3 regions of the Marinobacterium sp. LSUCC0821 genome follow, and region 2 is predicted to be linked to each of the others. Evidence: predicted binding sites of a transcription regulator. Region 2 holds the regulator's gene; each other region holds the start of a gene.
What was found. The regulator sigma-54, encoded in region 2, starts transcription at its own class of promoters, with help from an activator protein. The targets are predictions, from matches to a motif close to TGGCACNNNNNTTGCTNT.
Positions count from the first base shown of each region.

Region 1 (3,281 bases), 820 kb from region 2:
AGAATGGGCCCATCCCTGAGCCCGTGGTTTCAACAACCTAAATATTGAGAATGAGCATTTACTTACGTGAGGTTACGAACTCTGGGTACGCTTCCATACCACATTCAGAGATATCGACACCTTCGTACTCTTCCTCTTCGCTTACGCGTACACCCATCACTGCTTTGATGATGCCCCATACGATCAAGCTACATACAAACACCCAACCAAAGATAGTTGCCGCGCCGATAAGCTGACCAGAGAAGCTAGCACCGTCGTTAGTTACTGGTACAAGCATTAGACCTAGGAAGCCAACAACACCGTGTACAGAGATAGCACCGACAGGATCGTCAATTTTCATCTTATCCAGCGTTAGGATAGAGAAGACAACCAGAAGACCACCTAGTGCACCGAAGATGTGTGCTTCAAGCGCAGTTGGAGTTGAAGGTTCAGCAGTGATTGCTACAAGACCTGCAAGCGCACCGTTAAGTGCCATTGTAAGGTCTGCTTTACCGAACAGGATCCGAGCTAGGACTAGTGCTGCAACTGCACCACCCGCTGCTGCTGCGTTAGTGTTCATGAACACCACGGCTACAGAGTTAGCGTTTGATACATCAGAAGTTGCTAGTACTGAACCGCCGTTGAAGCCGAACCAACCCAACCATAGGATGAATGTACCTAGAGTTGCCATTGGTAGGTTAGCACCAGGGATCGCGTTGATTTCGCCGTTCTTACCGTATTTGCCTTTACGAGCACCTAGCAGAAGAACACCAGCAAGCGCAGCAGCTGCACCAGCCATGTGTACGATGCCAGAACCTGCAAAGTCAGAGAAACCTAGGTCGCCCAGTGTGTACATGCCGAATACTGCGTTGCCGCCCCAAGTCCAAGAACCTTCCATTGGGTAGATGAAACCAGTCATTACCACAGCAAAAACTAGGAAAGACCAAAGCTTCATGCGCTCTGCAACAGCACCAGATACGATAGACATTGCAGTTGCAACGAATACTACCTGGAAGAAGAAGTCAGCAGATGGTGCGTAAGTAGCAGGCTCTTCTGCGCCAGTGAAACCATCGCCAGTGATACCGCTTAGGAAGTATTCACCGCCGTACATGATCGCGTAACCACTTACGAAGTACATGATACAAGCGATAGCGTATAGCGCGATGTTCTTAGTTAGAATTTCAGTGGTGTTCTTTGAACGAACAAGACCCGCTTCCAGCATTGCAAAGCCGCCGGCCATCCACATAACCAATGCACCACATACTAGGAAGTAGAAAGTATCTAGTGCGTACTTCAGCTGAGTAACATCTCCAGCTGTTGTATTGAGTAGTTCTTCCATAACTATGCCCTCCAAACAGGCTCAGTAATCAAAAATTAAAGTGCGTCGTTACCGGTTTCGCCGGTACGAATTCGAACAACCTGTTCAAGGGATGAGACAAAAATTTTGCCGTCGCCGATCTTGCCAGTTTGTGCTGCATTAGTGATTGCCTCGATAACTTGATCAACGATCTCGTCAGCGACAGCTGCGTCTAGTCGAACTTTAGGTAGGAAATCGACCACGTACTCTGCACCGCGGTAGAGTTCAGTGTGACCTTTCTGGCGACCGAAGCCTTTAACTTCTGTGACTGTGATGCCCTGTACACCGATCTCAGATAGCGCTTCGCGCACGTCGTCAAGCTTGAAAGGCTTAATTACGGCTGACACTAGTTTCATCAGTATTTCTCCTTGATAACCCTGATATTTTCGGGGAGCTAAAATTTGTTCCCGTTGAATCTCTACTAGCGATTAACGTGCCAACTTTTTACATTTATATATAAATCAATAGCTTATGTTATTATTTGTGCTTAGGGTGAATTGGGAAATCCATAACTTGGTGCGTAAACCAAGCACCAAAATGGTGCGCGCACTAATTTGGTGCGGTCGCTTGGTGCTTTTTTCTGGGGCATCTCTACAGCTTCAGAAAGGGGCTCTGGTATAGTGTCTAAAATTGTTGGAGTAGAGAGATGATTGATCCAAAAGTATTCGAATCCATTAGCCAAACAATGACACAGTTGATGCAAGGTAAGGCGGAACTGCCGGGCCAGGATATGGTGCAGCAGCAGATTAAAACTATGCTTCAGACAAGTTTTGCTAAACTGGATCTTGTAACACGTGAAGAGTTTGATGCTCAGTCAGCTGTACTGCAGCGAACTCGTGAAAAATTAGAGCAGTTAGAAGCCAAGGTGGCGGAGCTAGAATCGGCTAAATAACCGAACATAAGCCTAACTGCATAGACACAAGGATGGTGTCATGTCATTGGCTACACTTTATAGCCGGGCGCAGCTCGGTATTGATGCACCTCTCGTTCGAGTAGAGGTGCACCTCTCAGGAGGACTCCCCTCTTTTGCCATCGTCGGTATGGCTGAAACTGCTGTTCGTGAAAGTCGCGAACGTGTTCGCAGCGCACTTTTAAACGCAGGCTTTGACTACCCGCATCGACGCATAACCGTCAATCTATCACCCGCCGACCTACCTAAAGAGGGAGGGCGCTACGATCTCGCGATCGCATTAGGCATCTTGATCGCATCAAACCAACTCAGTACCACTCATTTGGATGAAGCAGAGCTGTTTGCAGAGCTTGGGTTGGATGGCAAGCTTCACCCGGTAAAAGGGCTATTTCCTGCTGCTTTTGCCTGCGAAAAACTTGGCCGACGGATAGTTATTTCACCTTTAAATGCTCAGGAAGCTGAGCTTGCGGGTGCAACTCGAGTGGTAGCAGCCAATACCCTCTATGAGATGTGTGAGTTGTTGAGTCAGCCAAAGCTTTTAGAGACCGAACCTCAAAAACGACAAACAAGTAGACAGCGCTTCTCTGTAGATTTGCGTGATGTGCGGGGCCAACCCTTGGCAAGAAGAGCCTTGGAAGTGGCAGCGGCGGGAATGCACAATCTACTATTTTCCGGGCCGCCTGGAAGCGGAAAAGTCTTCTCGCATCCTGTCTGCCAACGATTTTACCTCCGCTTGAGCTTACCGCCTGTGTTGAGGCAGCCAGTATCCACTCTGTTGCTGGGCTGGAGATCGAGCGTATTTTTGCAGGGGTGCGTCCCTTTCGTTCACCTCATCACAGTGCATCTTCGACAGCAATGGTGGGGGGCGGTTCTTCACCCAGACCCGGCGAGATCTCGCTAGCACATCAAGGTGTGCTCTTTTTAGATGAGCTGCCTGAGTTTCCGCGATCTGTTCTTGAGGTGCTGCGTGAGCCACTTGAGACAGGTGAGATACTAATCTCAAGAGTGGCAGGTACCGTTCGCTATCCTGCTCGT
Region 1 covers NZ_CP051666.1:1,756,749-1,760,029, reverse strand. The annotation lists gene HH196_RS08500 (ammonium transporter) at 59-1,318, opposite strand; gene glnK (P-II family nitrogen regulator) at 1,354-1,692, opposite strand; gene HH196_RS08490 (accessory factor UbiK family protein) at 2,034-2,228, shown strand; partial or broken gene HH196_RS08485 (YifB family Mg chelatase-like AAA ATPase) at 2,269-3,281, shown strand, end outside.
Region 1: a site for sigma-54 is predicted at 1,758-1,775, ahead of glnK (P-II family nitrogen regulator). Genes of this name have one in related genera too.

Region 2 (3,281 bases):
TGTAGAACGCGTTTCTTACTGTTTACAGACTCGCGACATGCGATAGCGTCTGTGGTCAGTAGTTCACGTAGTTGCATTGTTTTGGTCGATTATTTGTGTGATTTCATTTTTTCTTTGTGACGAATAATTTGTCGATCCAGTTTATCAACTAGGTTGTCGATAGCTGCATACATATCGTCATTCTCATCTGATGCGACTATCTGTCCACCCGCTAGGTGTACATCCGCTTCAGCTTTTTTACCTTGCTTCTCAACGCTCAGTGTTACTTGTACGTTCTGAATGTTGTCGAAGTGTCGTTCAAGTTTGTCGAACTTCGTGCGAACGTATTCACTGAGAGATTCAGTCAGGTCCACGTGATGGCCAGTGATGTTGATCTGCATATGACTTCTCCTCGTCCAGGGCGGGGTAGAAAATGAGGCCGCCCACCTCAATTAAACCAAACGTTTTCGTTCATTAGAAGGTGGAATGTTCAGTGCTTCGCGATATTTTGCGATTGTTCTACGAGCAACATTAACTCCTTCCTCTTCTAGCAGTGTAGCAAGTTTGCTGTCACTTAGAGGTTTTCTTGGATTTTCTTCTGAAATTAATTTTTTAATGATGGCACGAATCGCTGTAGAAGAGGCCGCGCCGCCATCTGCAGTCCCTACATGGCTTGAGAAAAAGTACTTCAACTCAAAAACACCACGCGGGGTGAGCATATATTTCTGGGTGGTCACACGAGATATGGTCGACTCGTGCATCTCAACCGCATCAGCTATATCGTGAAGCACGAGAGGCTTCATACCTTCATCACCAATATCTAAAAACTCTACCTGCCTAGCAACTATTTCGCTAGATACTCTTAATAAAGTTTCATTTCGGCTCTGCAAGCTTTTTAGAAACCAACGTGCATCCTGCAGTTGATCTCTAAGAAATTGCTGGCCCTCATCACTAGAGTGCTCATTAATGAGGGCGGAGTAGGTCTCATTGATTCTGATTTCAGGCGCCGCATCAGAGTTAAGGATTACTATCCACTCACCAGAACGCTTTCTAACGATAACATCTGGGATAACGTAGTCTGTTCGGCCAAGGGATAGTTGTTCGCCAGGTGTTGGATTTAAACTTTGTATCAATTGAATGACACTGGTGAGCTCGTGCTCTTTGATTCGTAACCGGCGGACTAGTGTTTTGAAATCACTAGCACCTAATAGGTCAAGGTAATCAGTGACTAGACGAAGTGCTTCAGCGCGCCAGGGAGTATCCTGAGGAAGTTGGCGAAGTTGTATCTTTAAACACTCTGATAGGTCGCGTGCACCAACGCCTGGAGGATCAAACTGCTGAACACGATGCAGTACAGTTTCGACCTCATCAAGCTCTACTTCGAAAAAGAGTTCTGGTAACTCCTCTTGGCAGCTCAAAAGGATCTCATCCAGAGCGGTTGTTAAATAGCCACGCTCATCAATCGAGTCGATGATTATTTCAGCCACGTGGCGATCGATATCAGAGAGTCGAGTTAAATTTAACTGCCAGCTGAGGTGGTCTTGAATCGTTTCATCGGCACTCTCATTATCGCCTGGCATCCAATCATCATCACGACTACTGAAGTCGCTCGACTGGTAGGTGTCATCCCACTGACTATCGGTGCTTAGATGCTCTGGTATCGCATCTGACCACTGTTCATCTCCAAATTCTTGAGAGCTATCTTCATTCTGATTATCAGAGAGTAAACTCTCGTCGTTGAATGAAGGTGAATCAAACTCTGATTCGAACTCATTTGATTCGGAGTGATCGATCGATTGCTCTGACTCACTCTCAAAATCATCAGTTGATTCGACAGATTCGTTCTCCTCTTCCTCTGCAAGCTCTAGCAGCGGGTTGTTGTCGAGGGCATTCTGAATCTCTGTTTGGAGTTCTAGCGACGATAGTTGCAGCAGTTTGATTGCTTGCTGCAATTGTGGGGTCATGGTCAGGCTTTGCCCGATCTTTAATTGAAGTGAGTGCTTCATGACTTAACAATGACTCAAATAAACAATCTTTTCCATCCTTATAAACGGAAATCTTCGCCAAGATAGGCGTCACGTACAGCACGGTTTTCCATGATCACAGAAGGCGCGCCCTCAGCAAGGATAGTTCCCTCACTGACAATGTAAGCGCGCTCACATATGTCAAGCGTCTCACGGACGTTATGGTCTGTTATAAGTACCCCGATACCACGCTCTTTTAAATGGCGTATCGTCTGTTTGATATCGCTAACTGATATTGGGTCTACGCCTGCAAATGGCTCGTCCAGCAGGATAAACTCAGGGTCGTTGGCGAGTGCACGAGCTATCTCAACGCGTCGACGCTCACCACCGGAAAGAACCATGCCTTTGCTGTCGCGGATGTGAGTGATGTGAAACTCTTGCAGCAATGCTTCAGCTTTCTCATCACGTTCAGTTTTTGTCAGATCTTTACGATTCTCAAGGATCGCCATCAAGTTGTCGTAGACACTCAACTTTCTGAATACCGACGCCTCTTGAGGAAGATAGCCTAATCCGCGAGCGGCCCGTTGATGGATAGGCATGCGGGTGACATCATCTTGATTCAACCGAATGTTTCCCTGGTCTGCTCTAATGAGTCCTACGATCATGTAGAAACAGGTGGTTTTACCAGCACCATTTGGGCCTAAAAGGCCGACAATTTCACCACGTTCGACACGCACTGAAACATCTCGGATGACAGCGCGCCCTTTATAGCTCTTAGCTAGGTTTAATGCTTCTAATGAACTCATTTTTTCTTATCTGAACGTGGCTGCAGAACCATTTGTACACGCTTATTCGAACCGCTGTCGCTAAATGCTTTAACCTTCGCGTTAGCCATGTCGTAATTGATCTTTGCGCCCGTAAAACTATCTGCACCCTGAGTAACTTTGGCATTATCTGAAATGACAAGGAACTGTGAGCTGACGGTGTAGTCCAGCTTATTGCCAGTCGCATAGGTCACTTTCTGATCGAGTTGTGGTTGTTGCTGGAAGTGCGCCGGCTTACCAAGTGAAATAATTTGGTTGATGTCTCCGGCGTCATCACGGTAGAGCTCTACACGGTCGCCTTTTAAGATCATGCTGCCCTGTGTGATCTTTACGCTGCCTGTATAAACCGTAATCCCCTTGGCGTCATCAATTGAGGCCGCATCAGCTTCGACATAGATAGGTTCTTCTCTATCTGTTGGCAACGCAGAAACTTGGCTAGCGAATAACGATGAAATTAAAAGAGCTGGAAGTGTCAGCAAGTGAAAAGATTGAATTGAAAAAAACTTAGTTAGTC
Region 2 covers NZ_CP051666.1:220,873-224,153, forward strand. The annotation lists gene HH196_RS01140 (PTS sugar transporter subunit IIA) at 1-77, opposite strand, end outside; gene hpf (ribosome hibernation-promoting factor, HPF/YfiA family) at 90-380, opposite strand; gene HH196_RS01150 (RNA polymerase factor sigma-54) at 432-1,985, opposite strand; gene lptB (LPS export ABC transporter ATP-binding protein) at 2,024-2,749, opposite strand; gene lptA (lipopolysaccharide transport periplasmic protein LptA) at 2,746-3,281, opposite strand, start outside; gene lptC (LPS export ABC transporter periplasmic protein LptC) at 3,272-3,281, opposite strand, start outside.

Region 3 (3,281 bases), 270 kb from region 2:
AAACGCACCAAGTTGGTGCACTATCGGATGGGGCTCAGATGTTTGAGAACCGTCTCCGTAAAAATTTGAAGCAATTGAGTCGTTGGGTTAAGCGAGAAGAGATCGAAGCTTACCGCGCTTATGATGCTGATCTACCTGAATATGCCGTTGCTATCGACTGTTATGCCGATCAGGTCGTGATTCAAGAGTATGCTCCGCCAGCGAAGGTTGACCCTGTTAAATCATTCAAGCGCCTCCAAGAGGTGGTAGCAGTGGCGGGTCGTGTATTTGAGATGAGCACCGACAAGATCACTCTAAAGCAGCGTAAACGCCAAGCGGGTAGTGACCAGTACGAGCGTGAAGATAGCCAAGGTCAGACCTTTGTTGTCACAGAGTATGGTTGTAAATTTGAGGTTAACCTTCGAGATTACTTGGATACTGGGCTGTTCCTCGATCACCGCCCCGTGCGCAAGAAGATTCAGGGGTTGGCTAAAGATAAGCGAGTGCTTAACCTCTTCTGTTACACAGCAACTGCAAGCGTGCATGCTGCAGTGGGTGGGGCTAAAGAGACGACCAGCGTCGATATGTCAGCAACTTACCTAGATTGGGCACGTCGCAACTTTGATTTGAACAAGATCCCAGCGAATAAGGCAAAATTGATTCAGGCTGATTGTATTCAGTGGTTGGATCGTCCTCGTACAGAGACCTTTGATCTGATCTTCATGGATCCACCGACCTTCTCAAACTCTAAACGTATGAGCGACATTCTCGATGTCCAGCGTGACCATGTCATGTTGGTCGAGCGCGCCATGGCACTGCTAGAGCAGGGTGGGCTACTGATCTTCTCTAACAACTACCGTCGCTTTAAGCTCGACTATGAAGCGCTCTCTGCGTTTGATATTAAAGAGACTACTCCTAAGACGATCGATCAAGATTTTAAACGCAATGAGAAGATTCATTGCTGCTTTGAAATTCGTCATCGCTCCTGATCTGTGCATTTGTGAGGAGTGTGCCCAAAGTTGGTACGCTCCTTGCAAACTACTAGGCAACTGTTTTTAGCTAACGCTGCTTTTAACTTTAATAAAGCTTAATAAAACTTTGATTATAATGTGGTTTTTGTGATCATTTTATCTAATCTTGCTTTGTTTTAGATGGCTATAACTAGATCTAAATGCACCAAAAAGGTGCGTAAATTTTGTTGATGCACATCCATTGTGCAAAAACTTTAGGAGAAAATTGGTGGAATCAATTAATAGTGCAGTAGAGACTCTAGTCCAGAGCTCTAATACATTGTTCATCCTCTTGGGTGCGATCATGGTGTTTGCGATGCATGCCGGCTTTGCATTCTTAGAAGTGGGTACAGTCCGTCGTAAAAACCAGGTGAACGCACTTGTTAAGATCATGACCGACTTCGGTTTTTCGGCAGTCGTCTACTTCTTCGTAGGTTACTGGATTGCGTATGACGTAACTTTCTTCTCTGACGCAGCTACGCTTGCACAGGGTAACGGCTACGACCTAGTGAAGTTCTTCTTCCTAATGACCTTCGCTGCGGCTATTCCAGCAATCATCTCTGGTGGTGTTGCTGAGCGTGCGCGCTTCTACCCAATGCTTATCGCAGCAGCACTCTGTGTAGCGTTTGTTTACCCATTTTTCGAAGGTATCATCTGGAACGGTAACTACGGCTTCCAGGGCTGGTTAGAGAGCAGCTTCGGTGCTGGTTTCCATGACTTTGCAGGTTCTGTCGTTGTTCATGCAGTAGGCGGCTGGTTAGGTCTTGCAGCTGTGCTCGTACTCGGTGCACGTAAAGGTCGCTACCGTAATGATCGTGTACAGGCTTTCCCACCATCAAACATTCCATTCCTAGCATTGGGTGCTTGGATTCTCTGTATTGGCTGGTTTGGTTTCAACGTGATGTCTGCGCAGACTCTTGATGGAATCTCAGGTCTAGTTGCTGTTAACAGCTTGATGGCTATGGTTGGCGGTATTATCGCTGCAACTCTGGTTGGCAAAAATGACCCTGGCTTCATCCATAACGGTCCTCTAGCTGGTCTTGTTGCTATCTGTGCAGGTTCTGACTTGCTACACCCAATCGGGGCGCTAGTGGTTGGTGGTGTCGCTGGTGCGCTTTTTGTTTGGTTGTTCACCCTTGCTCAGAACAAGTGGAAGATCGACGACGTACTGGGTGTGTGGCCGCTACACGGCCTATGTGGTGCTTGGGGCGGTATCGCTGCAGGTATCTTCGGTTCTGAAGCCCTCGGTGGTCTTGGTGGCGTAAGTCTAGCTTCTCAGGTTATTGGTACGCTTGCAGGTATTCTTGTAGCACTAGTCGGTGGCTTTATCGTCTATGGTGTTGTGAAAGCTGTTGCAGGTATCCGTATGGATGAAGAGCAGGAGTTCCGTGGTGCTGACTTGACCTTCCACCACATCGAAGCGACCTCTGAAGATCGTTAATCGATACTCTACATACAAAAATGCCGAGCACTAAGCTCGGCATTTTTATATCAACTTAGCACTAGTGCTTAATGATGGTGGCCGCCTGCACCGTGTACGTGACCGTGCTCAACTTCTTCAGTTGTAGCTTCACGAACTTCAACTACTTCAACGTCGAAGTTTAGTGTTTCGCCAGCAAGTGGGTGGTTGCCATCTAGAGTAACCATCTCGCCTTCAACTTTGATAACAGTCACTGGCTGCTCGCCCCATGGAGTTTGTGCCATGAACTGCATGCCAACATCGATCTCATCAACGCCCTGGAATGCGCTGCGATCAACTTCTTGGATAAGCTCTTCACGAATCTCACCGTAACCTTCAGCTGGCTCTACAGTTACCTGAAGTGAATCGCCAACAGTTTTACCTACAAGCGCCGCTTCAAGGCCTGCGATGATGTTTTGCGCACCCTGAAGGTAGACAAGTGGCTCCTGGCCTACAGAACTATCGATAGTCTCGCCAAGCACGTTAGTTAGGGTGTAGTGAATTGAAACAACAGATTTGTCAGCGATTTGCATCTTTTTCTCCTGTAAATGGAGATGCGATTTCTGGTGAAGATGCAGCGCTCCGTGAATTGAGGTCACTATGCTAACAAACACATGCTGCAGTGCAAGTTTGCTGGCACTTTATTGGGGTCAGAGTCATCTGAAGATGACTCTGACCCCAGTATCTGTGAACCCGATGTCTGGAAGTCGCTGAGATAGCGGATGACTGGCTAAAGGCCAGTCATCGGTGCACTGAACTAGCTACAATGTTACCGTGACAGGCCTTCAGCCTGTCATCGGCTCTTTCAGTCATCTGAAATCTAGAAAGTCACG
Region 3 covers NZ_CP051666.1:487,321-490,601, forward strand. The annotation lists gene rlmKL (bifunctional 23S rRNA (guanine(2069)-N(7))-methyltransferase RlmK/23S rRNA (guanine(2445)-N(2))-methyltransferase RlmL) at 1-968, shown strand, start outside; gene HH196_RS02510 (ammonium transporter) at 1,219-2,430, shown strand; gene HH196_RS02515 (peptidylprolyl isomerase) at 2,499-2,981, opposite strand.
Region 3: a site for sigma-54 is predicted at 1,000-1,017, ahead of HH196_RS02510 (ammonium transporter). Genes of this name have one in related genera too.